2 regions of the Pseudarthrobacter sulfonivorans genome follow, and region 1 is predicted to be linked to the other one. Evidence: predicted binding sites of a transcription regulator. Region 1 holds the regulator's gene; the other holds the start of a gene.
What was found. Region 1 encodes HrcA, which represses chaperone genes, less so after heat shock. Its sites were predicted from a motif close to TTNGCACTCGNNNNNNNCGAGTGCNAA; they were not measured.
Positions count from the first base shown of each region.

Region 2: the regulator HrcA is predicted to act here: its motif matches at 9,337-9,363, upstream of groES (co-chaperone GroES).

Region 1 is NZ_CP013747.1:4,677,208-4,686,705, forward strand. Features, by position in the region: gene lepA (translation elongation factor 4) at 121-1,974, shown strand; gene hemW (radical SAM family heme chaperone HemW) at 2,011-3,240, shown strand; gene AU252_RS21275 (DUF4870 domain-containing protein) at 3,311-3,730, opposite strand; gene AU252_RS21280 (DUF3097 domain-containing protein) at 3,859-4,707, opposite strand; gene hrcA (heat-inducible transcriptional repressor HrcA) at 4,855-5,868, shown strand; gene dnaJ (molecular chaperone DnaJ) at 5,946-7,073, shown strand; gene AU252_RS21295 (16S rRNA (uracil(1498)-N(3))-methyltransferase) at 7,076-7,858, shown strand; gene AU252_RS21300 (GerMN domain-containing protein) at 7,880-8,836, opposite strand; gene AU252_RS21305 (PhoH family protein) at 9,205-9,498, shown strand, end outside.
Region 2 is NZ_CP013747.1:3,813,629-3,832,807, reverse strand. Features, by position in the region: gene AU252_RS17420 (acyltransferase family protein) at 1-432, opposite strand, end outside; gene AU252_RS17415 (DUF389 domain-containing protein) at 610-1,578, shown strand; gene AU252_RS17410 (flavin-containing monooxygenase) at 1,547-2,653, opposite strand; gene AU252_RS17405 (hypothetical protein) at 2,653-2,997, opposite strand; gene AU252_RS17400 (response regulator transcription factor) at 3,108-4,760, opposite strand; gene AU252_RS17395 (ATP-dependent DNA ligase) at 4,864-6,387, opposite strand; gene AU252_RS17390 (dihydrofolate reductase family protein) at 6,468-7,070, shown strand; gene groL (chaperonin GroEL) at 7,196-8,806, opposite strand; gene groES (co-chaperone GroES) at 8,884-9,177, opposite strand; gene AU252_RS17375 (hypothetical protein) at 9,389-9,772, opposite strand; gene AU252_RS17370 (class I SAM-dependent methyltransferase) at 9,828-11,057, shown strand; gene AU252_RS17365 (shikimate 5-dehydrogenase) at 11,085-11,903, opposite strand; gene AU252_RS17360 (glycoside hydrolase family 3 protein) at 11,954-13,405, opposite strand; gene AU252_RS17355 (glutamate--cysteine ligase) at 13,747-14,898, shown strand; gene AU252_RS17350 (hypothetical protein) at 14,967-15,722, opposite strand; gene AU252_RS17345 (FAD-dependent oxidoreductase) at 15,773-17,404, opposite strand; gene AU252_RS17340 (cytochrome C oxidase subunit IV family protein) at 17,439-17,741, opposite strand; gene AU252_RS17335 (cytochrome c oxidase subunit 3) at 17,756-18,349, opposite strand; gene AU252_RS17330 (flavin reductase family protein) at 18,340-18,828, opposite strand; gene AU252_RS17325 (acyl-CoA dehydrogenase family protein) at 18,902-19,179, opposite strand, start outside.

The sequences.
Region 1 (9,498 bases):
AATGCAATACGATGCGTCCGGACGTGGGAGACTGGAGGTTCCTAATGTGCGGTCCAGCCGCAGGGTGCCTTCGGTGCGTCCTGGCGGGGGTCGCACGAATGTCAACAGTAAGGACCCTGCGTGTCTCCCATGGCCCGCACCGCCCCGGTGCCCGCCGCGACTGATCCGGCCATCATTCGGAATTTCTGCATCATCGCGCACATTGACCACGGTAAATCCACCCTGGCTGACCGCATGCTGCAGTTCACCGGGGTGGTTAAGTCCCGCGATATGAAGGCCCAGTACCTGGATCGCATGGACATTGAGCGCGAACGCGGTATCACCATTAAGTCCCAGGCGGTCCGCATGCCCTGGGAACTCGACGGGACCAGCTACGCGCTGAACATGATCGACACCCCCGGCCACGTGGACTTCACCTACGAAGTGTCCCGTTCGCTGGCCGCCTGCGAAGGCGCAGTGTTGCTCGTTGACGCGGCGCAGGGCATTGAGGCCCAGACCCTTGCGAACCTGTACCTGGCGATGGAAAACAACCTCACCATCATCCCGGTACTGAACAAGATCGACCTCCCGGCAGCCCAGCCTGAGAAGTACGCGGCCGAACTGGCCAGCCTGATCGGCGGCGACCCCGACGACGTGCTCCGCGTCTCCGGCAAGACCGGCATAGGCGTCGAGGTCCTGCTGGACAAGATCGTCCGCGATCTGCCGGCCCCCGTGGGGGACCCGAACGCCCCCGCGCGCGCCATGATCTTCGACTCGGTCTACGACACGTACCGCGGTGTGGTTACCTACGTCCGTGTGGTTGACGGCATGCTCCACCCGCGTGAACGCATCCAGATGATGTCCACCCGGGCCACCCACGAACTCCTCGAGATCGGGGTGAGCTCCCCGGAGCCCACCCCCTCCAAGGGTCTCGGCGTTGGCGAAGTGGGCTACCTCATCACCGGTGTGAAGGACGTCCGCCTGTCCAAGGTCGGCGACACCGTCACCAACCTCGCCAAGCCTGCCACGGCCTCCCTTCCCGGCTATGCCGATGCCAAGCCGATGGTCTTCTCCGGCCTGTACCCGCTGGACGGCACGGACTACCCGGTGCTCCGCGATGCGCTGGAGAAGCTCATGCTCAACGACGCCGCACTGGTGTACGAGCCCGAAACGTCGGCCGCGCTCGGCTTCGGCTTCCGCGTCGGCTTCCTCGGCCTGCTCCACCTGGAAATCACCAGGGAGCGGCTCGAACGCGAATACAATCTCGACCTGATCTCCACCGCCCCCAATGTGGAGTATGAAGTGACGCTGGAGGACAAGAAGGTGGTCCATGTGACCAACCCCAGCGAATACCCTTCCGGCAAGATCGCAGAGGTCCGCGAGCCGATGGTGGCTGCCACCATCCTGGCGCCGAATGAGTTCGTGGGCGCCATCATGGAGCTCTGCCAGAGCCGCCGCGGTGTTATAGGCGGCATGGACTACCTGTCCGAGGACAGGGTCGAAATCCGCTACCGGCTGCCACTCGCTGAGATCGTGTTCGATTTCTTTGACATCCTCAAATCCAAGACCCGGGGCTACGGCTCGCTGGACTGGAAAGCCGACGGCGAGCAGGTGGCCGACCTGGTCAAGGTGGATATCATGCTCCAGGGCGAACAGGTGGATGCCTTCTCCGCCATCACGCACCGCGAGAAGGCCTATGCCTACGGTGTAATGATGACCGGCAAACTGCGCGAGCTCATTCCCCGCCAGCAGTTCGAAGTGCCCATCCAGGCTGCCATCGGCTCCAGGATCATCGCCCGGGAAAGCATCCGCGCCATCCGCAAGGATGTTCTCGCCAAGTGCTACGGCGGCGACATTTCCCGGAAGCGCAAACTGCTGGAGAAGCAGAAGGAAGGCAAAAAGCGCATGAAGATGGTGGGCCGCGTTGAGGTCCCCCAGGAAGCCTTCATCGCTGCGCTGACCACCGACGAGTCCAAGGACAAGGCCAAGAAGTAGTGATGACTGTGGCCGGCAACACCGGACGCCCCCGCAATGCCTAGCATTCTTCCGCTCGGCGACCCCGCGCCGTCGGACGGTCTGCTGCCCGCCCAGGCAGTGGCCGGTGCGGCGGACCGGGCCTTCGGGCTGTACGTGCACATCCCGTTCTGCGCTGTTCGTTGCGGATACTGCGACTTCAACACCTACACGGCCACCGAGCTGGGCGGCGGAGCGTCACAGGACGCCTACGCCACCACGGCCGTGTCCGAAGTCGACTTTGCCGCCACAGTCCTGCGGAACTCGGGTCTCCCGGACCGGCCGCTGAGCACAGTCTTCTTCGGCGGCGGCACTCCCACGCTGCTCCCGGCGGAAGACCTCGCGCGGATCCTGACGGCCGCCGTCGGGCACTGGGGCCTGGAACCCGGCGCCGAAGTGACCACCGAAGCAAACCCGGACTCGGTCACCCCGGCATCCCTTCAGGTCCTGGCCGATGCCGGCTTCACCCGGGTTTCCTTTGGTATGCAGTCTGCCGTTCCCCATGTCCTGAAGGTCCTGGATCGCACGCACACGCCCAGCCGCGTGCCGCAGGTGGTGCAGTGGGCGCGCGATGCCGGACTGGCCGTGAGCCTGGACCTGATCTACGGGACACCGGGGGAGTCCCTGGAGGACTGGCGGTTCTCCCTGGAGACGGCCCTCTCCTACCAGCCTGACCACATCAGTGCCTACGCGCTGATCGTGGAAGACGGCACCAAGCTGGCAGCCCAGATCCGCCGTGGTGAAGTCCCGGGAATCGACGACGACGACCACGCCGACAAATACGAACTCGCCGACCAGCTGATCGGCGCTGCAGGCCTCAGCTGGTACGAGGTCAGCAACTGGTCCCGGACGCCGGAGCAGGCATGCCGGCACAACCTCGCGTACTGGCGCGGGGACGACTGGTGGGGCATCGGGCCTGGTGCACATTCACACGTGGGCGGGGTGCGGTGGTGGAACGTCAAGCACCCCACGGCCTACGCCGGACGGCTCGCTCAGGGCCTGTCACCGGCGGCCGGGCGGGAAACGCTCGACGCCGAAACCCGCGACGTGGAGCGCGTGATGCTTGAGGCCCGGCTCGTGTCGGGACTGGCCACGTCAACGCTGGGCGACCACGGCCGTCACGCCGTGGCCGGGCTCATTGCCGACGGCCTGGTGGAGCCGCCGGCTGCGTTCCACGGCACGCTGGTATTGACCCTGAAGGGCCGCCTGCTGGCCGACGCCGTGGTCCGCAGGATCCTGCCGGACTGAACCGCGGGTGCTGGGCCCACGCCCGCAGGGTTCCCTGGCCGAGCTTGCGAGGTTAGGGCGCGGGTGGGGACTACTTGATCCAGCGCAGATTGTACTGGTAACGGTGGGGCTGGCCCTTGTTGACATGGATGCCTGCGGCCACGGAGAAGCAGGTCAGGGCAATCCAGATCAGGGTGGCGATGACGGCGAAGACATTTCCCACCACCGGAATGAACACCAGGAGATTGGCCACCAGCGCCGCAATGGTGGGCGGCAGGCTGAAGTTCAGCGCTTCCTTGGATTCCTGGGCGGTAAACGGCCCGCGCTCACGGAAAATCAGGTAGATCAGCAGTGACGGAACACAGCCGAGGATCCCGCCGAAGTGTGCCAGTGTGGCCCACTGGCGGTCTTCGCTGGCCGTCAGGGGCAGCGCATTAGCCGGAACGCCCTGGTACTCGGAACGGCCCTGGCCGCCGTGGTCGTCCCGGTGCTCGCGTGCGTTTTGTGCCACGGTTTTCTTCCTTCGAAAGTGCAATGGTGCTGGGTTGGAGAATGCCGGACTGAAGCAACTGCAGCCTCCGCAGTACCAAGAATACTGGTTCAGCCACCAAATGCTGCCGCCAGGAGCCGGATCCGGTGTCAGGGCACCGTCAGGAAGTCGATGACTTCCTCCACTCTCCCGAGCAGCGATGCTTCCAGGTCCGCGTAGCTGCGGACAGCGCCTAGCAGCTTTTGCCAGCCAAGCCCGATGTCTTCCTTGGTGGAGTGCGGCCAGCCGAACGCCGCCAGGATTCCGGTCTTCCAGTCCTGCCCGCGGGGCACCACCGGCCATTCTTCGATGCCCAGCACAGCGGGCCGGATGGCCTGCCACACGTCAACGTAAGGGTGCCCGACTATCAGGACATTCCCCACCGCGCCGGGGGAGGCCATCACGGCAGCCGCGATGCGCCACTCCTTCGAGTCCGGCACCAGGTGGTCCACCAGGACCCCCAGCCGCCGCCCCGGACCGGGACCAAATGCGGCCACCGCCCCCGCCAGGTCATCAATGCCATGCAAAGGCTCGACGACGATGCCCTCTACGCGGAGATCGTCACCCCAGACTTTTTCCACGAGTTCGGCGTCGTGTTTTCCCTCCACCCAGATCCTGCTGGCTTTGGCCACCTGGGCACGCTGGCCGGCCACGCGGACTGAGCCGGACGCCGTTCGGCCGGCGACGACGGGGGCGGCCTGCCTGGGAGCCGGGGGAAGGAGCCGGATGGGCTGCCCCTCCAGGAGGAACCCGAAGCCCAGCCGGAAGGACCGGGACTTGCCGCGCCGGTCTTCGAGGGCCACTACATGCATGCCACCGGACTTCTCCACCCGGGTCACCGCTCCCACCCAGCCTGACTGGGCGTCTTCGAGAACCATGCCACGTTCCACGGGGACCTCAGGGAGTTCGCTTCTCACGGGCGCGGTGATCTCCTGCGGACCCCAGTTCTGGTACTGCATGGATTGATTCCGCCTTGCCGCTAGATCCTGGCCCGGAATTTCGCCCGGAGCGGTACCAATGCTAACAACGGGGTGACTCATATTAGACTGTTAGCACTTAGGCATGTCGAGTGCTAACCCTGCAGTGACCACGGATGGAGGTGGAGTATGAGCGAGCCGCGCAAACTCGAAGTACTGCGCGCCATCGTGGAGGACTATGTGCACTCCCGCGAGCCAGTAGGTTCAAAAGCGCTCGTGGAACGCCACCACCTCGGCGTGTCCAGTGCCACCATCCGCAACGACATGGCGGCCCTGGAAGACGACGGCCTGATCACGGCCCCGCACACCAGCGCCGGACGGATCCCCACAGACAAAGGCTATCGGCTGTTTGTGGACCAGATTTCAGCGGTAAAGCCGCTTTCCCACGCGGAACGGCGTGCAATCCAGTCGCTGCTGGAGGGCGCAGACGATCTGGACGACGTCCTGGACAGGACCGTCAGGATGCTGTCGCAGCTGACCAACCAGGTCGCGGTAGTGCAGTATCCGCATCTGAGCCGCGCCACCATCCGCCACATCGAATTCGTCCTGCTCGCGCCCCGGCAGGTCCTGGTGGTCCTCATCGCCACCACCGGCAAGGTCGAACAGCGCGTGATCGACGTCGGCCAGGACCTCGGCGACGACGCCATCGCCGCGTTGCGGACACACTTCCTCGGATCACTCGCGGGCATCTCGCTGAGCCGGCTGACCCCCTCGCTGCCGGGAGTCGTTTCGTCGGTCAGCCCGGGCCAGCGCGCGGCGGCCCAGGCCTTGGCCCACGGGCTGGAAACGCTCGCCCACAGCAGCCGCGAGGAACGCATGGTCATGGCCGGAACGGCGAACCTCGCCCGCTCCAATGTGGATTTTCCGCTCAGTATCGGACCGGTCTTGGAAGCGCTCGAGGAGCAGGTTGTCCTGCTGCGCCTCCTGAGCGACATGGCGCAGGATCCGAGGGGCGTGGCAGTCAGCATCGGGCGTGAAAACCCGTACGACGGACTCGCGGAAGCCTCCGTGGTGGCCACGGGCTACGGACCAGACAGCACTGCCAAGATCGGTGTGCTCGGCCCCACCCGGATGGACTATCCCACCACGATGGCCGCCGTCAGGGCAGTAGCCCGTTACCTTTCAAGAATTCTGGGTCCGTAACAGCACCGCGGTCCAGGCACGAAGAGCAGTGCCGGCAGCCCGGCTGCCGGCAGTACAACAAGGAAGAGATACGAACTTTGAGCAGCCACTACGACGTCCTCGGAATCTCGCCGGAAGCCACCGGGGAAGAGATCAAGAAGGCCTACCGCAAGCTGGCCCGCACTCTTCACCCGGACGTAAACCCCGGGGACGATGCATCGGACCGCTTCAAGGCCGTGACCCATGCCTACGAGGTACTTTCGGACCCGCAGAAGCGCCGGATCTATGACACCACCGGCAACGAGAACGGCACCGACAACGGGTTCGGCGGCGGCGGATACTCCGGCCAGGGCTTCGCGTTCCAGGACATCTTCGACACGTTCTTCGGGGCAGGCGGCACCTCCGGCCCCGCTTCCCGGGTCCGCCGCGGCCAGGACGCGCTGATCAGTGTACGGATCGAACTCCGCGATGCTGTGTTCGGCGTCAACCGGAAACTCGAAGTGGACACAGCTGTCACCTGCCCCACCTGCAACGGGTCATGCTGCCGCGAAGGCAGCCACCCTGTGCGCTGCGATATCTGCGGTGGCAGCGGCCAGGTCCAGCGCGCGGTTCGCTCCATCCTGGGCCAGGTCATGACGGCGGCCCCGTGTGGCAGTTGCGAAGGCTTCGGGACGGTCATCAAGGACCCCTGCAACGAATGCAGCGGCCAAGGCCGCATCCGCAGCCGGCGTTCGCTCACCATCAAGGTGCCGGCCGGTGTTGCCACGGGCACCCGGATCCAGCTCTCCGGGCAGGGCGAAGCAGGCCCGGCCGGCGGACCGTCCGGGGACCTGTACGTGGAACTCCGCGTCAACAACGACGCCACGTACGCACGCGACGGTGACGACCTGCACGCAACGCTGCACATCCCGATGACTGCCGCCGCCCTGGGCACCGAGCTGTCACTGGAAACCTTTGACGGGCTGCAGGAAATCGACGTCAAGGCAGGGACGCAGTCAGGGGAGATCATCACGCTCCGTGGACTCGGCGTGACGCACCTGCGCGGTTACGGCCGCGGGGACCTGATGGTCCATCTGCAGGTGGAGACGCCGGCCAAGCTGGATGCCGCGCAGGAGGATCTCCTGCGGCAGTTGGCGAAGCTGCGGGGCGAGCAGTTCACGGAAGGCAAACTGGCTGCCAGCGGCGGCGTCTTTGCCAAGCTGCGGGACCGGTTCGGTAACCTGTAGCGGTGAGCAATCCCGTTTTCTTCAGCGGTGCCGGGTCGCTGGACGATCTGGTGCCCGGTGCCCGTTTTGTCCTTCAAGGGCCGGAGGCACGCCACGCCGTGACTGTAAAACGGCTATCTCCCGGAGAGGCAGTGGACATTGCCGACGGCGCCGGAAGGCGGCTGACGGGAACTGTTGTCTCGGCGTCGCCCGCGGAGCTCACCGTGGAATGCTCCGCCCTCGTTGTGGAGGGCCGGCCTGACATCCGGCTCGTGCTGGTGCAGGCCCTGGCCAAGGGGGACCGTGATGAACTGGCCGTGGAAACGGCAACCGAACTCGGGATTGATGCCGTAGTTCCCTGGCAGTCCGAGCGATCAATTGTCCGCTGGAAGGGTGAGCGCGCGGCCAAGGCCCACGCAAAATGGCAGTCCGTGGTCACTGCCGCCGCCAAGCAGGCACGCCGCGCCTGGATCCCCGAGGTGCGCGCCACCGTCGATACGCCAGGCCTTGCGGCGGCCGTGGCGGCAGCGGATCTGGCCGTAATCCTGCACGAAGACGCGGTCCGGCCGCTCCGGTCTGTCCTGGAATCATGGCAGGGCACCCAAGCTGACGCCGGACCCCTGGAAATTCTGCTCATCGTTGGTCCGGAGGGCGGAATCAGTCCCCGCGAAGTCACCCGGCTTTGCGACGCCGGCGCCGTGACGGCGCTCTTGGGACACCACGTCCTGAGGTCATCCACAGCCGGACCGGCAGCGGTTGTTCTGGCGAGTGATGTACTGGGACGCTGGACAGCACCGGTATCCTGAGGCCGACTGCTACGCGGGCTGTTACCGGACGTTGAAGTTCCGCGTGTCCACATTCAGCTCCTGGCTGGTGCCGGCCGCATCCACTTGCGAAACGCGGAGCTCGTAATTCCCCGAGGACAGGCTAAGGGCAAGCGTAAAGACTCCGGACTGGGCGGCTTCGGCAGCTGCAGTGGTCTCCCCGGTCAGGTAGGGTGTCTTGTTCCCGTTCGCTTCGGCCCGCAGGATCTGCCAGCGGAGCTTACCGCCCGGAACGGTGCTGCGGCCGGTGATCTTGACGCTTCCGCCGGCCAGGTCAGTCCCTTCCTGCGGATCAATGATCCACACGGGCGCCACCATTCCGGCAGCTCGGGACATGGGGTCGCCAAGCTGGACGTGGTCGAAGGCAACGTAATCGGTGTGGCTATCCACCAGGATCCTGACCTGGATCTGCTGGCCGGAATCGATCAGGCCGGAACTCGCGGCCGCTGCCGTAGCGGTAAAGACCAGCTGCTGAATGGCGCGGCCGGCCATGTCGGCGTCGACATTGCTGTTAAAGGCATCCTCCGAGACGTCGACGGTAATGACGTTCTTGCCGGAGATGGACGAGGCGAGTTTCTCGGGATCCTGCCAGGGCGTGAAGAAATCCGGGTCCAGCGGCTTCTCGGACATCATGGCCCGCAGGGCGCGGGTCACTGGATTCTCCTGCTCCGGCACGTCCCGGAACTCCCGGTATAGGAACACATTGCTGTTGCTTCGGCCAATCCAGTAGACCGGTGCCTTATTCGAGGACTGTGTAGTTTCCAGGGGCGCGCTGGTGGAAGGTGCCCCGGGGGAGCCGGTGGCGGCAGCGCTGGAGTTTGCCGTCAGGTTGGGCTCAGGGCTGGGGTCCGCGATACAACCGGTGAGGAGGAGGAATGCTGGCAGCAGGCTCAGGAGACGTTGCGGACGCAAACGTGGCGCGACGCGCCTGGCACTGAGGGGGGTCGCTGTTTCCGGCACTCGTGGCCTGTCCTTTCCGGCTGTGAAATGGCGAGGCCTGGGCCCCCGTGAGCCGGTCCCCGGACGGCTGTGATTTCCAGCATCGCATAGCCAGCTCCGCCAAAGGACCGAATCCGGGCTGCCGGCCCAACTGCAACGGGAACGATATGAGCCCGATATGAAGTTGATACCTAATGACGCCAACCGTCCCGCAGTAAGCCGGTGACGGGCACCCTCTCCGGAGACCGCCTGACGCTGCCGGGAGGTGCCTCCTGGCGTAAGATGGAAGGACTCCGCTGGCTCCTGCATGCTCGGCAACAGCCCCCACGCAGCAGCCGGCGCACTTAATTTTCGAACTGGAGGGGACCACGGGCCTGCGGGCCAGCACCATGACTGAATCAGCGAACGGAAAGCGCCGGCTCAATACTGACCGCGCCGCCGGAGAATTCCCCCATTCACTTGCCGGTGTCCGGACGGAGGTGGTTCTCTTTGACAACTCCGATCAGATGGTCCAATCGCTCGGCAGCCATGACGAGGCCCTGCGTTACATCGAAGAGCAGTTCCCGTCCGTCAACTTCCACGTCCGCGGAAACGAACTGTCCATCAGCGGCCCTGCCAACGAAGTTCCCCGCATCATGCGGCTGCTGCATGAAGTGCGAGGCCTCGTGGCCCGTGGCACAGTC
Region 2 (19,179 bases), 860 kb from region 1:
CAGGGGGCTCGCCGCGGCGTGGTCCTGGGCGTAGTAGTCCACGGCGGTGTCCGCAAGCAGCCAGTTCTGCCGGTACAGCAGCGCCGCCCAGGCCTGGTCCAGGATGACGGGCCAGCGGCCTTGCGGGAGGACCAGCCAGGTGCCTGCCAGGACCCCGAGGATCACCACGACCGCGGCCGGCAGCAGCCGCTTGAAGAGGTGCAGCCAGTGCCGGAGGAGATTGAGGGACGCGCCGGCCTCCACCTTCCGGACGAAGGACAGCGTCAGCAGGAAGGCCGAGATCAGGAGGAAGATATCCACCCCGCCGGACACGCGGCCAAGCCACACATGGTAGGTCACCACCATCAGGACGGCGAGCGCGCGGAGGCCTTGGACTTCGGGACGGAAGGTCGGTTTCCGGGCAGGCTTCCGCTCGCCGGTCTTTGCGTCCAGCGCAGTGCGCGGAGCAGCCTCGGCTGGTGCACTGGACACAGAGGGCCTCTCCAAGCGGGTAAGCAAAGCATCAAGCCTACGGAGCCGCACGGCCGATGGCCAATCAACGGCCGCCTTCGAGCCCCGTCGGAGCGCGCCACAAACTATGCTGGCCAAAGGCCAGCGAAGGGAGACCACGTGATTGTCCAGCTGCGGATCTGTGTGCCCAGTGAACTGTCGGCAGTGACGCTGGACGCTTGCAAGGAGCACACGGGAACCGCCGAGGTAGCGCTCTTTCCAGGAGCATCCGTGTCGCCGCCGGGCGATGTCATCGACGTCCAGGTTGCCCGGGAAGCGGTGGAGGAACTACTTGAGAAACTCCACGTCCTGAAGGCGCAGGAGGTGGGATCCATTGCCATCTCCATGCCGGAACTCGTCCTGTCCCGGCTCGCGGACAAAGCGGAGGCGTCTGCCCCCGGAGACGGCGCAGACGCCTTGATCTGGGACGAGGTCACCCGCCAGACGGGCGAGGACTCCCGGCTCACGTGGAGCTACCTTGCCTTCCTGATACTGGCCACACAGCTCGCCGCCATCGGCATCGTGACGAATTCCACCATTGCCATCGTGGGGGCGATGGCCGTGGGGCCGGAATTCGGCCCCCTGGCGGCGCTGGCAGTGGCCTTGGCCCGGCGCCAGTGGGCACTCGGCCGGCGTGCCGCCCTGGCGCTTGGTGTGGGATTCCCGCTGGCCATGCTGCTGGCGGCCTTGACCACGTGGGTCTCCGCGGCACTGGGCCTCTTCGCGGACAACACCCTGGACACAGGGTCTGCGGTGGAGTTCATTTACCACCCGGGACCTTATTCCCTGATCGTGGCCGTTCTGGCCGGCACGGCGGGCATGCTGTCCCTCATCAGCCGGCGGTCGGCGGCACTCATCGGTGTCTTCATCTCCGTGACCACAGTTCCTGCTGCCGGGTTTGTGGCCGTGGCACTCGTGCTGGGCGAGTTTGAGAAAGCAACGGGGTCGGCCCTGCAGCTGGCGCTCAACCTGATGGGCATCGTGGCGGCGGCAGTTCTGGTGCTGGTCTTCTACCACTTGGTTTCCCGGCGCTTGCCCGAAGCCGCCGCCCGGCGCCTCAGATGGCAGCTGACGCGGACTCGCGGGTGACCGGAACCGGGATCCTGCCGGCCAGGTACCGGGCGTCACGGCTGGCACCCGGAAGGGTTGCCGAAAAGGCCGCGTACATAAACTCCTGGCCCAGGAAGAACAGCCCGGGCGAGTCAAGCGCAACGCCACGCTCCTGCCGGGGCAAAGCGCCGTCGTCGAGCAGTGCCGGATCTATCCAGCCGAAATCATCTTTGAATCCCGTGCACCAGATGACGTTGGCGACCTCAAGCCGGGTCCCGTCCGCCAGGACGGGCAGCCCGTTCTCCACTCCGGCGACCCGCGGCACGCGCCTGACGCCCGCGGCCGCCAAATCCTTGGTCTTCGTCCGGACCAGGGGTTCTGCGTGTGCCTTGAATTTTGGTGCCGCTATGCGCCCGAGGGGATTGCCTAGAGTGAGGACGTTCAACTCAATGAACCGCACCAACGGCAGGAAGTAGCGTGCCGCAGTCCGGCCATGCTTCACCGGGATTTCGCCACCGGGCTTGCCCGCCACGAACGTCGGATGCGTACGGCACACTTCGATGCCGATCTCCGCCCCGGAGTTCCCCAGCCCAACCACCAGGACCGGCCCTTCCTGCAGCTGCTGGGGGTTCCGGTAGTCGCTGGAATGCAGTTGGACGATGGATGGCGCCAATTCGGCCGCAAAGCCTGGCACCTTGGGCGCCTGGCTGCATCCTGTCGCCACGACGGCATTGTGCGCTTCCCAGCGGCGGCCGTTGGCGGCGGCAATATAGCGGTCGCCTTCCCGCCACAGGCGTTCGATGCGGACTCCGTTGATGACTGGCAGGTCAAACTGCGCGGCGTAGCCTTCAAGGTATCCGGCCACTTCATCCTTGGTAGGAAAGGTCAGCGGATCCGCCGGGAACGGCGCGCCCGGGAGTCCGTCGTACTTGGCCGGAGTAAAGACCCGGAGCGAATCCCACCGCTGGCGCCAGGCGTCTCCGGATCGCGGGTTGGCATCAAGGATCAGGATTTTCCGTTGTTGTTCTTTCAGGTAGTAGCCCATGGCAAGGCCTGCCTGGCCGCCGCCGATGATCATCGTGTCCAGCATGCCGGTCACGTCATTGTTGTTCATCACTGCGCTCCTTTTTCACTGAGGTGGATTCCTACGGCTGAACCTTCACGTCGGCCCGCAGCCGGGCCGCCTTCCACTTCGCGTCCTGTCTCCCTGTAGCGCAGCCACCACGCCAACATCAGCGCGGACGCGAGGACGTACGCAAGGTGGAGGACCCAGATGGGTCCGGCAGGGAGGTTGAAGACGTAGACGGAGTGAACGGCGTTGGCAACGTTGGTCAGCAACAGGTTCCCGAGGCTGTACGAAGCCAGCTCCTTCGTCCGGGCCGCCTTGACCAGCATCGGCAGCATTCCGGCGGCGAACAGCACCGTCGAAAGTGTGCCGGCGAGGACTGGAAGGTTCATGCTTTGAGGCTATGGCCGCGCAGCTGGTGGCCGCGTCGGCCGAATCATGCAACTTCAGCCACGGCGCGGCTGGGTATTTCAATGTAGTCAGAGCGGTCCTATGTGGTCCGTCAGCCTGCGAGCCCGTGTTCATAGGCATAGCTGGTGGCGGCTGACCGTGACGACAGGCCCAGTTTCAGGAAGATGTTGCTGACGTGCCGGGCTACGGTCTTTTCGCTCAGGTAGAGCTCGCCGGCGATGGCCCGATTGCCCTTTCCGGTTGCCACCATATGCAGGACTTCAAGCTCGCGGCGGGTGAGGAGACCCACCGTGCCAGGCGTCGCTCTGCTGTCCAACATGCCTTTGTGCAGGAGCGACGCCGCCCAGGTTGCCGCCGGCGCCGCGCCCAGGTCCAGGAGCGCAGCGTGGGCTGCCTCCAGGTACATCAGTGCGGAGGCCTCGTCGCCAAGTGCGCGGCAGGCACTGCCGGACAGCGCCTGGCAGCGCGCCGCCTCGTACGGAACACCGAGTTCCTGCCACAGCCTCCACGCCTCCCGGAGCGGTTTCAGGGCAGCGGAGGGGTCGCCGTCGGCCAGCCGGACCGCGCCGTCCGCCTGGCCGGCAACGGCCCGGATCATGGGCATAGAGAATTCACTGGCCAGGGCTTCCAGCTCCTGAGAACCTTGCCGCGCGGCTTCCAGGTCGGAGGCAGCCAACTCGATCTCCACCAGTGCCGGCAGCATGTTCCGGCGGGTTGCGACGTCTGCCGCGGCAGCTGCCCTACGGATCATCGCTTGTGCCTGTTGCGCATTTCCACGGGCAAGCCAGAGCAGCGCGAGGCCAGGCTGTGGCTCATAGCCTGATCGGGCGGCCTGCCGGTAGGAAGCTTCGGCGTCGTCCAGTTTTCCACTCAGCCGTTCCACCTCTCCCTGCTGGTAGTAGCCTCCATAAAGCGCTTGGGGATCACCCTTTACGGAAAGTCCCTGGGCGGCCGCAGCGGCCATCAGTGCCTCGGCCCAGGCCCCGTGAAGCCTGAAGAGTTCGGCGCGGTGCGACTGGCACTGGCCGCTGAACGACACCATGTCAGGGCGTGCACTGCACCAGCGGTCCAGGGCAGCCGTCCATTCCAGGGCCCTCTCCAGGTCGAAGACCAGGTGGCAGTTGCCGATTACTGCGCAGTAGATAATCCCTGAGGGGATCGGGGAGAGTTCACCTGCCGTGACGGCCACCATGACCTCGTCGAACATCTTGAGTCCCTTGTCAGGGTGACCAAGCATCAGGGTGGCCTGGCCTCTGCCGAGGAGGCCCAGCGCGGACACGTCTTTGTCGTGGAACCGCTGGCCGAATTCGGCAACGCGGGAGAAAGCCTGCAGGGCGCCCGCTGGATTACCGCCGTAAAGCTTGCCCAGGCCCTCCGGGAGAAGCAGGAGGCCCTGCACGGCGCTCGGCTCGGCCAGTTCATCCATGAGCCGCTGGCCGCGGGCAAACCACCCTCCGGCCCTAGCCTGCTCCCCCAGGAACATCAGTTGCATGCCCATCCAGCCCGCGCACCGTGCGGCACCCTCGACGTCGCCCATCACCAGGTACTCCTCGTGGGCACGGGTGAGGGACTCCAGCCCTGTGGCGCTTTCACCGATCAGGATCTCGGCCGTAGCCAGCCGTTCGAGGTCGGCAGCCGGCAACCCGGCGCGCTTATCGGCTTCACGGAAGGTCTGGTAGGCCTCGGTCCAGCGATGTTCCTGGAAGGCTGACCTGCCCTGGTCAATGCCTGTTTCAGCTGACATCTGGTCCCTTCCGGATACCAACCGCCCAACCTGTTGGCCCGCCGCACGCTGGGCGCGGCGGCACTTAAGCGCCACGGTACGCCCGGTGGAGAAGCGGCACAAGCTAGAGACGCAGCAGCGCGCGCAGCGTCTGAATGGTGTCGGCCTCCGCGGCTGTCTTGTCGTCGCGGTAGCGCTTGACGCGTGCGAACCTCAGCGCGATTCCGCCCGGATAGCGCGGGGAACGCTGCACGCCGTCGATCGCGATCTCGACCACCGTGACGGGCTCGACCCAGACGGTGCCCGCCGTGCTCCGCACCTCCAGCTCCTGGAACCTCTCGGTCTGCCAGCGCAGCAGGGCGTCGGTGAGGCCCTTGAATGTCTTGCCCACCATCACGTAGCCGCCGGGTTCGCCGAACTCGCCGGTCGGGTCGAGGGCTCCGAGGTGCAGGTTCGACAGGAGCCCGGTGCGCCGTCCTGACCCCCACTCGCAGGCAAGCACCACCAGGTCGTAAGTGAGTACCGGCTTCACCTTGATCCAGTTGGAGCCACGCCTGCCGGCCGCGTAGGCCGATCCCACCGCCTTCACAACCACGCCCTCATGGCCCGCGGCGAGCGCATCGCGCGACACTCTCTCAGCAACGGCCGCATCTGCCGTGATCTCCCCCGGGATCCGGTGTTCGGGCGCGATGCGCTCCAGCACGCCGAGGCGCGTCAACAAAGGTTCGTCGAGCAGGTCGCGCCCGTCGATGTGCAGCACGTCGAAGAACCACGGATGCAGCACCGTGGCACGCGCCGCATCCGCCCCGAACCGCGACATGGTCTCCTGGAACGGTCGCGGGCCGCCGTCCTCGTCGAGGGCGAGGGTCTCGCCGTCGAGGATCACATCGCGCACCGGCAGTCCGCGCACCACCTCCACCACCTCCGGCAGCCGGTGGGTCACCTCGGCCAGGGTGCGCGTGTAGATGCGAATATCGTCGCCGACGCGATGCACCTGGATGCGCGCGCCGTCGAGCTTGTATTCCACGGACGCCTCCCCCGTGACCTCCAGCGCCGCGGTAGCGCTGGCCGCAGTTGCGGCGAGCATAGGCTGCACGGGGCGGCCGACGACCAGGCCGACGGCGTCAAGCTCGGCTGCGGTGCCCGTGATCGCCAGCAGTGCGGTTTCGCCGAGATCGCCGGAAAGCATCGCCGCGCGGCGTACGGCGTCGACGGGCAGATCGGCGGCGCGGGCAACGGCATCCGTCAGCACCCCCTCGAGCGCACCGGTACGCAATTCACCAAGCAGCACGCCGGCGATGAAGGCTTGCTCGCGCTCGGTGGCTGCCGCCGTGAGCAGCCGGAGGGTCGCGGCGCGCTCCGCGGCCGATCCAGCGCCCGCGGTTCCCAGCAGCCGGTCCAGCGCGGCGTCGAGGTCGGCGACAGTAAGGCTCGGCTCGGCGGCCGGCTCCCCCATGGCCGCCGTCATGCCGCGCCAGCCGATCCCTACCCTGCCCTGCCGCGGCCGGGCGATGAGCAGGCCGACGGCCGCCGCGATATCCGCGGGCTCGAGCCGGCGCAGCAGATCGGCCAGTGCGTCGACCTTCGCGAGCCGTGAGCGGGTTGACGCGACGGTATCCGTGGTTTTCACGAGCTCGTCGAGCAGCATGGCATCAGTCTGCCACGCCCGCCGACGCTGGACAGTGAAGAACGCTGGACAGCACCGGGACGCCGTTCCAGAATGGACGCGTGGGCATCATCGTCGCGAACCTGTTCATCACTCTCGACGGCGTCTACCAGGCGCCCGGCGGTAGCAAGGAGGACACCGAGGGCAGTTTCGCCTTCGGTGGCTGGCAGATGCCGGTGTCCGACGACGAAGCCGACGCGGCCATTGGCGCCGAGATCGCCCTCATCGACGCCCTGCTCCTCGGCCGGAAAACCTACGACATCTTCGCGGCCTACTGGCCGCACCAGTCTGACGACATCGGCGGGACACTCAACCGGGTGCCCAAATTCGTCGTCTCCGGCACCCTGACCGATCCAAGCTGGGCGGGCACCACGGTGCTCCCTGATGCCACGGCCGCGGGACGGCTCCGCGAGGAGTACAACCAGGTGCACATGTTCGGCAGCGGCGTCCTCATCCGTTCACTGCTGGCGGCAGACGTGATCGACCGCCTCCATCTCTGGCTCTATCCGATCACTCTCGGGCAGGGCAAGCGCCTCTTCGACGCCGGGACTATCCCCGCCTCGTTCCGTCTCGCCGAGCCGGCGCGCAGCTTCCCGAAGGGGGCGGTGTCGCTGGTCTACGAGCGTGCGGGCGACGTTGAAACACAGGACATGCCGGGCGCATAGGGCGGGAAAGCTCACCGCGAATGATTTGTGGCACAAAAAACCGGCCCAGCGGAAGCTGGACCGGTTCTTTGTTTGGAGACTTTGCGCGGAGGCTCTAAGCCCTCACCGTCAGGGGACAGCGGGGATTAGTGGCTGTGGCCTGCGTGCTCGTCTTCGTTTGCGGGCTTCTCCACTACGAGGGTCTCGGTGGTGAGAACCAGCGCAGCAATGGATGCCGCGTTGCGCAGGGCTGCACGGGTGACCTTGACCGGGTCGATGACACCGGCGGCGATCAGGTCCTCGTACTCGCCCGTCTTGGCGTTGAAGCCGTTGTTGGTTTCGAGCTCTGCAACCTTGGCGGTGACAACGTAGCCGTCGAAACCGGCGTTCTGGGCGATCCAGCGAAGCGGCTGGACCAGCGCGCGGCGGACGATGCCCACAGCAGCGGCGGCGTCGCCTTCGAGTGCCTTGACTGCAGGGTCCTCGTCGAGGGCCTTCAGTGCGTGGATCAGTGCGGAACCGCCACCGGCCACGATGCCCTCTTCGAGGGCGGCGCGGGTGGAGGACACTGCATCTTCGATGCGGTGCTTCTTTTCCTTCAGCTCAACTTCGGTGGCTGCGCCGACCTTGATGACACCGATGCCGCCGGCCAGCTTGGCCAGGCGCTCCTGGAGCTTTTCGCGGTCCCAGTCGGAGTCGGTGCGGGTCAGCTCGGCGCGCAGCTGGGAAACCCGGGCTGCGACGTCTTCTGCGGAACCGGCGCCGTCAACGATGGTGGTGTTGTCCTTGGTGACCGTGATGCGGCGGGCGGTACCCAGCACCTCAAGGCCAACCGAATCCAGGCTGAGGCCCAGTTCCGCGGAGATGACCTGCGCACCGGTGAGGGTGGCGATGTCCTGCAGCATGGCCTTGCGGCGGTCGCCGAAGCCCGGAGCCTTGACGGCAACAACGTTCAGTGTGCCGCGGATGCGGTTGACGATCAGCGTGGACAGGGCCTCGCCCTCAACGTCTTCGGCAATGATGAAGAGCGGCTTGGAGCTCTGCAGCGCCTTCTCCAGCAGCGGCAGGAAGTCCTGCACGGAGGAGATCTTGCCCTGGTTGATCAGGATAAGGGCGTCTTCGAGGACGGCTTCCTGGCGTTCGGAGTCGGTCACGAAGTACGGGGACAGGTAGCCCTTGTCGAACTGCATGCCTTCGGTGAGGACCAGCTCGGTCTGCGTGGTGGAGGACTCCTCGATGGTGATCACACCATCCTTGCCGACCTTGCCGAATGCCTCGGCGAGGAGCTCGCCGATTTCGTCGCTCTGGGCCGAGATTGCTGCCACGCTGGCAACCTGCGTGCCTTCAACCGGGCGGGCGTTCTCGAGCAGGCGGGCTGCAATGGCTTCTACGGAAACCTCGATGCCACGCTTGATCTGGCCCGGAGCGGCGCCCGCCGCAACGTTGCGCAGGCCTTCCTTAACCAGGGCCTGGGCGAGCACGGTGGCCGTGGTGGTGCCGTCGCCGGCAACATCGTTGGTCTTGGTGGCTACTTCCTTGGCCAGCTGCGCGCCAAGGTTTTCGTACGGGTCATCAAGCTCAATTTCGCGGGCGATGGTGACGCCGTCATTGGTGATGGTGGGTGCCCCCCACTTTTTGTCGAGGACAACGTTGCGGCCGCGGGGGCCGAGCGTCACCTTGACAGTGTTGGCGAGCTTATCGATGCCGGCTTCAAGCGACCGGCGTGCAGCGTCGTTAAACGCAAGCTGCTTTGCCATGGTTTTGTCCTTTCAAAGACAGAACCCCGCACTGTTGTTCAGTCAGGGACGGAACAGCAGTACGGGGATCCAAAGAGTTACTTTACGACGATCGCCAGAACGTCGCGGGCGGACAGCACGAGGTACTCGTTGCCACCGGTCTTGACTTCGGTTCCACCGTACTTGGAGTAGATAACAACGTCGCCAACGGCTACGTCGACAGGGACGCGGTTGCCGTCTTCGAAGCGGCCGGGGCCTACTGCAACAACTTCACCCTCCTGCGGCTTCTCCTGTGCGGAGTCCGGGATAACCAGGCCGGAAGCCGTGGTCTGCTCGGCTTCGAGCGGGCGGACAACAATACGATCCTCAAGAGGCTTAATAGAGACCGACACTCGGACCTCTCCTTCTACGTCAGCGAAATTTGTGGACAGTTGAGCCGCTTCGCCGTGGCTGGCAAACCGTCGTCGCGGTGCCGGCAGCAGCCTGGCTGGCAGCTCGTCATGTGTTAGCACCCTCCTAGGGAGAGTGCTAATGATGACTCTATGTATTGGTTAGCACTCGGTCAAGGCGAGTGCCAGAATTATGTCGCCGGCGAACAGCCTGCTACCGGCCGGTGAGGTCCTCGAGATCGACGTCCTCGTCGCCGTCGTCCCCTTCCTCAACGGTGCCCCGCCGCAGGTACAGCACCACGGCGCCGCCCCCGGCAGCCAGCAGCGAGACCACCAGCAAGATGATGCCGCCTATGCGCGCCCCGGCGTAGAGGCCGCGGATCTCCCCTGCCTCGTCCGTGACGTCCTGGATATTCTTGCCGCCCACGGAGTAGACAGTGGCGTTGAACGTGTCCAGGAAGAAGATGATAATGAGCAGCGCGACGCAGACCACGGCCACTGCGGATCCTGCAATCAGCGCGGGGCGGGCGAACTTCACCAGGTCCGGGTTGCTGGCTTGGGGTAGTCCGGACGGCTGGGTGCCTGCGCTGTCTTCCATGCCTTCAACCCTAGCCGGATCTGGCCGCCGGGCCACCTCCACTAGGCTTGAACCCATGGCTCAAGCACCGCAGGACCAGATCGCCCCACTGCTCACGAGCGAAGGCTGGGAGCTCCTGGCGTCCCTGGGCCCGTACCGCGAGGACAAGTCCTTCGAGCTCAACGCGGCCCTCCGCAAGGCCGGGCACTCCCCCGCACTGGTCTCCGCCGTCCTCACCCAGTCCCGGCTCCGCACCAAGGCCGAGCTGAAGTTCGGCGAGTTCGCCCGGAGCATGCTCTTCACGCAGGCCGGGCTGGAACAGGCCACGCGCCTCACTGTTGCTGCTCGGCATGCCGAGCGCTTTGCGCAGGCCGGCGTCCGCCACGTGGCCGACCTCGGCTGCGGCCTTGCCGCGGACTCCCTGGCACTGGCATCGATGGACATCACGGTCACGGCCGTGGAAATGGACGAAACCACGGCCGCCTGCGCCACGGTCAACCTGATCCCCTTCCCCAACGCCACCGTGGTTCATTCGGACGCCACTACCGTCCCATTGGACGGGGTCGACGGCGTCTGGCTGGATCCTGCCCGACGGGTCACGTCCACGTCCGGCACCAAGAGGATCTGGGATCCTGAGGCGTTTTCGCCGCCGCTGTCCTTTGTGGAATCGCTCGCTGCCACCGGGCGCGCCGTTGGCGTCAAAATGGGACCCGGCATGCCGCACGAGTCAGTTCCCGCCGGCTGCGAGGCGCAGTGGGTCTCGGTAGGCGGCGACGTCACCGAGGTGGCCCTGTGGTTCAACTCCGTGCGCCGGCCCGGAATCCGCCGGGCCGCGCTGCTGCTCGGCCCGCAGGGCGCCGCCGAGCTGACCAGCGCTGAAGACTTCGACGGCGGTCCCGCCGCGCCGGTGGGTCCGGCAGAGGGCTACCTGTATGAGCCCGATGGCGCGGTGATCCGCGCCGGACTGGTGGCCGACGTCGCGCTTCAACTGCGCGGGCACCTGCTGGACGAGCACATCGCCTACATCTGCGCTCCGGAGCTGGTGGACACGCCGTTCGCCCGCGCCTACAAGGTCCTGGAAGTGATGCCGTACAACGTCAAGGCGCTCAAGGCCTGGGTGAAGGAGAACGGCTTCACGGTGCTGGACATCAAAAAGCGCGGCACCTCGGTAACTCCGGAGGAACTGCGCAAGCAGCTGTTCGCCGGAAGCAAGGTGGCCGGGAAAAAGGCCGGACAAAAAACAGCCACCCTGGTCCTGACCCGCATTGGGGAGGACCGGGTGGCCATCTCGGTGGAACCTGTCTAAGGCAGCGAACCGTCCTGAGGCCTGGCCTTACTGGGCGCGCATAAAGTCCTCGGCGGCCTGGACCTGCTCGTCGGTGGGCCGGACACCGGTGTAGAGCACAAACTGCTCGAGCGCCTGGATGGTGGCCACTTCGGCTCCCGTGATCACCTGTTTCCCGGCGGCGCGGGCCGCCTTGATCAGCGGCGTCTCTGCAGGCAGCGCCACGACGTCGAAGACCACCTTGGCTGCCGCGATCGCAGCTTCCGGGAAGGACAGCGAGTCCACTTCCGGGCCGCCTGCCATACCGATAGGCGTGACGTTGATGATCAGGTCCGCCGTGCCGCCGTCGAGCGTTGCCCGCCACTGGAACCCGTACTGCTCAGCGAGCGCCCGGCCGGTGTCTTCGTTCCGGGCGATGACGGTGACATCCGTGAAGCCGGCGTCCCGCAGGGCCGCGACGGTGGCCTTGGCCATGCCGCCGGCACCTTGGACCAGCACCGAGTAGTCCGTGGGCACGGCGTTGCTTGCGAGGAGCTGCTCGATGGCGGTGTAGTCGGTGTTGTAGGCCTTCAGATGCCCGTCAGTGTTCACGATTGTGTTGACCGAATCGATGGCTTTAGCGGAAGGATCCAGCTCATCGACGAGGGCCATCACGTCCTCCTTGTACGGCATGGACACCGCACAGCCGCGGATTCCCAGGCCCCTGACGCCGGCGATCGCCTGGGCCAGGTCGGCGGGGGCGAAGGCCTTGTAGATCCAGTTCAGGTCCAGCTGGTCGTAGAGGTGGTTGTGGAACCGCGTCCCGTTGTTGCTGGGCCGGGCCGACAGCGAAATACACAGGGTCATGTCTTTATTCAGAATGGGCACCTGTCCATTAAACCGCCGCTGACCGATTCGGCGATGTGTTGCGGGCCAAGTTACGGGCAGCCCGTCCCGGCTGGATAGCTTCCGACGGCGGCGGGCAGCTTTCCCGGGGCAGTTGCCTTGCCTGCCAGCACGGCAACGAGGGCGTCAAAAGCGCCAGGCGTGCGGCCGTACAGCGCAATCTTCACCGGGCCAGTGGAATCCTGCAGCGGCCACGGCGCATCCAGTGCCACGGCAATGTCGCCCCCAACCGGCCGACCGGCGTAACCGATGAGGCTGACCAGGGGGCCCGCCCCGGTGCCGAGCCCGGCCTTCGCTGCGGCAGCCTCAAACCGCGCCCGGTCCTGCGCTGATCCGCCGGCAATCCGGATGCTTCCCTCGACGATTGGCGCGCCGCAGTGTCCGGACAGCACCGTGACGGCGGCCGCGGAGACCCGCGCCGAGATGTCGGCGCCGCTGCCGGGGGCTGCGCTGGCGGGGGTCGACCCGGCAGGCGGCGACGTGACGCGGCCGCGCCAGGTCATCATGGTGGCCACGCGGACAGCTGCTTCGTCCAGGCGGGCCGCCGGCAGTGTTCCGGCCGCGACAGCGCTAACGATGGCTGCGTGGGCCTGCCCCACGTCCGTGGGCATCAGGAGCAGGTCCACGCCCGCGGCGAGCGCCGCGGTTGCTGCGGAGCCGCCCGGGTATTGCTGCTGGACTGCGCCCATGTTGAGGGCATCGGTCACCGCCACACCCTTGAAGCCCATGCCGCGCAGCGCAGCATAGGTGGGGCCGGACAACGACGCCGGGACGCCGGGTTCCAAGGCCGGTACGGCGATGTGCCCGGTCATGACCATGGGCATACCGGCGGCGATGGCCGCCCGGAACGGCTTCCAGTCCCGGGCTTCGAGTTCCGCGATGCCCGCGGGCTGCACCGGGAGGTCCTGGTGCGAGTCAACGGTGACGGAGCCGTGGCCGGGGAAGTGCTTGACGGCGGGCAGGACGCCGGCCTCCTGCATGCCCTGGGAAAACGCCACCGCCAGTGCTCCCGCTGCGTCCGGGTTGCCGGACATTGACCGGGCACCGATGGTGGGATCTGCTGGGCCGATGGTCACGTCGGCATCGGGGGCGAAGTCCACGGTGAAGCCCAGCGACGCGATCTCCGCGGCCAGAGCGCGGCCGGCGTCCTTGGCGAGTGGCGCATTGCCGGCAGCCCCGTAGCTCAGGGCCGTTGGCCATTCGGTCAGGGGCGCACCCAGCCGCGCCACAATCCCGCCCTCCTGGTCCACGCCGATGAGACCGGGCCAGGGCCTGCCGTCGGCCTTGGCGGCCTGGGCCAGCCGGGCGTTGACAGCAGTCATGGCAGCCGGATCCGCCTGACCGCGCGCGTCGAGCGGGATGTTGTCGCCCATAATGATGGACCCGGCAAGATGGAGGCGCTCAATGGTGGCGGCCTGGGCTTCGGCGTCCGTGCCGGCGTACACGGGCATCAGCACCTGGCCGGCCTTCTCCTCGACCGACATCGCCGCCACGGCGGCCCCGGCGACATCCTGGTCCCGCTGCTCGGGGCCCCAGCCCAGCGGCAGCAGCCCGGGGTCAGGTGAGGGAGAAGCGGACGGAGGTGCCGTCGTCGGCCGCTCTGATTCCGGGGTTGAGGCGGGCGCAGGGCCGGGGGTCGCCGGGGCGGTGGCGGGAACCGCCGTGCAGGCAGTCAGGGCGGCCACGGCAGCGGCCGCAATAAGGAGGGTGGTTTTGTGAATACTGTCACGGGTCCAAAGGAACAAGGCCATCAAGACGATGCTACCCCTGCATTAGACTTGAATGCGGCGCGTGCCCAGGGATATCTGAACAGTTAGGGGAACGCATGAAGATTGATTTCGCTTCATCGAAGCAATCAACTCTTGGTGTGGAATGGGAGCTGGCCCTGGTGGACGGCCAGACCGGCGAACTGGCATCAGTGGCCAACGAAGTACTCAGCGGCGTGGTTGCCAAGCACCCCGAACTCAACGAAGACGACGAACACCCGCACATCAAGCAGGAACTCCTGCTCAACACCGTGGAGCTGGTCACCGGCATCTGCGAGACTGCCGTCGAAGCCAAGGAAGACCTCAGCCGGTCCCTGGCCGCGGTGCGCGAAATCACCGATCCCATGGGCGTGGAGGTTTTCTGCGCCGGCAGCCACCCGTTCAGCCCGCCGCAGCTGCAGCCCGTGACGGACAAGGCCCGGTATGCCAAGCTGATCGACCGCACCCAGTGGTGGGGCCGGCAGATGGTCATCTACGGCGTGCACGTCCACGTGGGCCTGGACCGGCGCGAAAAGGCACTCCCCGTGCTGGACGGCCTGGTCAATTACTTCCCGCATTTCCAGGCACTCTCGGCGTCGAGCCCGTTCTGGGGCGGCGAGGACACCGGCTACGCATCGCACCGCGCCCTGATGTTCCAGCAGCTGCCGACGGCGGGCCTGCCCTTCCAGTTCCCGTCCTGGGACGAATACGAGTCCTACGTCCAGGACATGTTCACCACCGGTGTGATCGACACCCTCTCCGAGATCCGCTGGGACATCCGGCCCGTTCCCAACCTCGGCACCATCGAAATGCGCATCTGCGACGGCCTGGCCACGCTGGAGGAGGTGGGCGCGATTGCCGCGCTCACCCAGTGCCTGGTGGATGAATTCTCCACCACCCTGGACAACGGCGGCACCATCCCCACCATGCCGCCGTGGCACATCCAGGAGAACAAGTGGCGTGCCGCCCGCTACGGCATGGAGGCCATCATCATCCTCGACGCGGCCGGCAACGAACAGCTGGTCACCGACCACCTCCTGGAGACCCTGAACCGGCTTGAGCCGGTGGCAGCGAAGCTCGGCTGCCCCGACGAACTGGCCGACGTCGAGAAGATCATCCGCCGCGGCGCCGGATACCAGCGGCAGCGCCGCGTCGCCGCAGAGCACGGCGGCGACCTGCAGGCCGTGGTGCTGGACCTGGTCAAGCAGATGCGGAACGGGCCGACGGGCTAACCCCGCCCACGCTCGTTGAGTCCACCGGGATGGACTCAACGAGCGCAGGATAGCGCCGGGTTCGGCGGTTAGCCGACCCTCGCCGTGCCCAACGATGCCGTCTCCCGGGCCTGGGCCTGGAGGGCCTCCTGTTCCTCGGACTTGACCGCCTTCAGCAGGCAGACGATCATCGCGATCTTCCAGACCGGGAAGGCACATGCCGGGATCCACAGCGCGAACAGCCCGTTCCAAGACAGCGGCCCCTCGGTGAAGAGGTAGATGAAGACGCCCGGGAAGAACGAGAGTGCAAGGAAGAAGTTCAGGTAGCCGAACCAGCGCGGGAACACCGGATTGGCCCGCTTGTCGACCATTACCGCCAGACCGATCGAGGCAATGTTCAGCACGAATATCACGGCGACACCAACATAGGTGAGCCAGAACTGGTCACTCATCATCAGCATCAGCTCGGGGTTGCGGTCGGGCCGGTAGGCAGCTGTGGCCAACACTGCCATCGGGTACACCCAGCCGGTGGGTGCGACTACCGCGGTGGTCAGCTGGATCATAGAGAGAATTCCCCAGCCGCCCTCAATGCGCCTGATCTGGAGGCTGGTGATCACCGCGAAGGCATAGAAGAACGGGGCGAAGATGCCCATGATCACCACAGCCCACAAGATGCCCGAACGGTTTGCGGTCAGGAAAGCCGTCACCTCCGCGGCGGTGGCGGTGGGCGAGATCGGTGGAAAAAGCTTGCCGACGACGAAGTAGGCGATGAGGTTGGCAATCAACACGACGACGCCAGCCCAGACCGACATTCGGTGAAGCCTGAACTTGGTTTTCAATTCCATTTCGGTGTCCTTAAATCGGGTGTAAACAAGTGATGGAGCCAGGAGTTTGACTATGGCGCGGGAATTACTGCAGGCGCGAGGTCGAGCACGGCCTGGTAGCTGAACGCAATGGACGATCCAATCGGGGTTCCCGCGCCGGGATAAACGTGGCCCGACATCGCCGCCATGGTGTTGCCCGTGGCGTAGAGGCCCTCGATCGGCTCGCCCTCGAGTGTGAGCACCCGGGCATGTTCATCGGTGATCAGCCCGCCCTTGGTGCCAATGTCCGACAGGCGCACCGTTGCCGCATAGTAGGGGCCAGCACCAATGGGCGGCAGCAGCGGATTGGCCAATCCCTGTTCGGGCGGCACCATGTAGGCCATGACCGGGCCCGCAGGGAAGCCGACGATCTGGGAGCTGAACTGGTCCCAGGCACTCTCGCCCCGTTGGAACTGCTCATCCACACCTGATTGCGCATAGCCGTTGTACCGATCGATCGAGGCCTGCAGGGCCGCGGCCGGAACGTTGATGAGCTCGGCTAGCGCCGCAATGGAATCCGCCTTCACCAGGGCCCCGGACTCGAACCACTCGTCGTCCGGCGCCTTGTCGGGCGAACCACCAATGCTGTATCGGTCCAGGTGGTGCTCGTCGAAGACCCAGCGGACTTCAAGGTGCGAGACATCGGTTTGGGTGTGCCCATGGTAGATCGCGTGGCCCGACTGGTCGTAGGGGGCAGTCTCGTTGACGAAGCGCTCCCCGGCGGCGTTCACCCAGATCCCGCCGCGGGTGCCGGTGTGGAAGATCGGCAGGCCGTCGGGCCGCACCACTCCCGGAACGAACCACGCCTCGTCCATCAGTTCGGTGCCCGCCCCAATGGCGATGCCAGCCTTTAGCGCGTCCCCGGTGTTCTGTGGGGCGCCGTTGGACCATTCCCCCGTGATGTCCGGTGACTGGTGCTCGGCCCGCAGTGCGGCGTCGCGTTCGAATCCGCCGGCGGCCAGGATCACCCCGCGGTTCGCATGGATCGAGACCCGTTCGCCGTCCGCCAGTGCAACCACGCCGACCACCTTGCCGTCCTGATCGGTGATCAGGCTTTCCAGTGCGGTGTTGAGCCGTACTTCGCCGAACCCCGTTGCCAGGAAGGCCTTCAGCGCACGCCCTATGAGCGCGCGGCCGCCGGTGAGCAACGTGCCCTCATCGATGCCCCAGCGTTCGGTGAACAGGGGCTTGCGAATCAGTTCGGCTTCTTCTCCCAGTTCTTCGACGGTGACGGGTGCAGGGAAGATCGTCCGGCCGCTCGGCGAAGCCCCCGGAATCGAGGAATAGTAATCGGGCACGGGCATGAACTCGAACTTCCCGAACCACTCGTTGCGCTCAAGCTCGTCGATCACATCGATTCCCGCCTGGAGGTAGGCGTCCTGCCGGGCCTCTCGGGCGGGGTCGTTCACTGCCGTGCGCAAGTACGTGCGGCCTTCCTCCAGGCTGTTCGTTATCCCTGCCCGCTCGATCGGCGCCGAACCCGGATACCAGATGCCGGCTCCGGAGTAGGCGGTGGTTCCGCCCACCTTCTCGGTCTTCTCAATCACGAGGGTGCGCAACCCGCGTGACGCTGCCAGATAGGCGCCGACCAGGCCGCCTCCCGAACCCACGACGATCACGTCGAAGGTATTTACACCCGCTGTTTCATCTTCATTGATGGACATGCGAATCACTTTCTTCTTAAGGGCTGCAGCCTATCTACAGCCATAGAAAACAGGCGGTGAGAACCACCCAGAGAATGAGGCAATAAGCCTCGAACATAAGACGCATTGGCACCGGGGCCTTGCGCAGTTCCATGAAATCGAGTCCCACGAAGCGGACCTTCACGACGGCGATAGTGAGGATGGCCACCCCCAAGAGATGGACGCCTGTGCTTCCCGCCAGATGGCCTTCGATCCCTAGGACGGGATTGGCGATCGTCAGCACCACAAGCACGATCCACACGATGCCCGCCCGGGATTCGATCAGTGAGAACAGCCTGGTGGTTGGCTTTGCCTTCACCTGTTGTCCACTCATCACGCCACCAGGTACAGCAGCGGGAAGATGAGCATCCAGAGCAGGTCGACCAGATGCCAGAAGCACGCTCCCGATTCGATGACCATCATGCGTTTTTCGGCACCGTCGCCACTCTGCCGTGCCCTGGAAACCATCAGTCCCAGAACGCCGAGCCCGATCAGCACGTGCACCAGGTGCACGCCGGTGAGAACGAAGTACCAGGAGAAGAACGCGTTGAGGTCCAGTCCCGTCGTGCCGGAGGCTATGTGGGTATATTCAAAGGCCTTCAGCACCACAAAGAGCACACCGCAGGCCATGGCGCCGCGGAAGGCGCCGACGGCCACCGAACGCCCCTCGCGGCGCACGGCCCCCAGCCCCAGGACCACCAGCAGCGAGCTGCTCAGCAGGACCAGGGTGTTGGCCACGCCCATGGCCAGGCCCAGCTCCTGGCTGGATTGGGCAAAGAGCTCGGGGGCGCCGGCGCGATGCACCAGGTAGGCGACGAAGAAGATCAAGAAGATCACCATGTCGCCGAAAAAGAAGACCCACACCCCCGATTCGCCGGGGATCTGGCGACCCTCGGCCACCGGCTGGGACACCGTTGTCATCCCCATCCCAGATACCTGTCCTCGAGGCGCATCGAGTGGGGTTCGAAGGCACCGTAGACGCCCCGGAAAAACAGCAACGGGAGCTTTTCCGAGACGACCCGCAGGTCATTCACCTTTCCGATGGCGATCACGTGGTCACCTGCCTCAACGACCTGCTCGAGCGTGCATTCGATCCAGGCGACCACTCCGTCAAGCAGCGGCGCCCCGTTCTCCGAGGGCTGCCAGGCCACGTCCCTAAACCTTTGTGCACCCTTGGCCGCCATGGAGCGGCAGAGGCCGGCCTGGTCCGAGGCCAGGACGTTGGCCACAAAGTGACCGGCCGCCTGGATCTTCGGAAAGGTGTTTGATCCGCGATCGGCCAGGAACGCCACCATCGGCGGGTCCAGCGAGACCGACGTGAACGATCCCACCACCATCGCAATCGGTTCGCCGTCTTCGCCCGGGGCTGTGACCGCCACGACCCCGGTGGGGTAGTTACCAAGCACATTTCGAAAGTGCCGTGCTGGCTCGGCTCCTTCTGGCGTGCTCGGGAAGAGCGCTGTCACCTGGGCCATGTTCTCAGACCGCCCCGCGCAGGTTCTCCGGGAGCTCGAGACCCATCTCCAGCAGCGCCGTCGCGTGGAAGACCTGGCCCGGCACGTGGATGAAGTGCTGCAGGCCCATGTGGGCGTCGCGCCAGAAGCGCTGCAGCGGGTTGTCGCGCCGGCCGGCGTTGCCGCCCGAACGGGCAAAGATCTCATCCACGGCCCGCACTGCCCGCCATGCGCTCTGGATCTGGTTGCGGCGGACCTCGGCGGTCTGCACCGCGCTGACCGGGGTTCCGGCCTCCACATGGG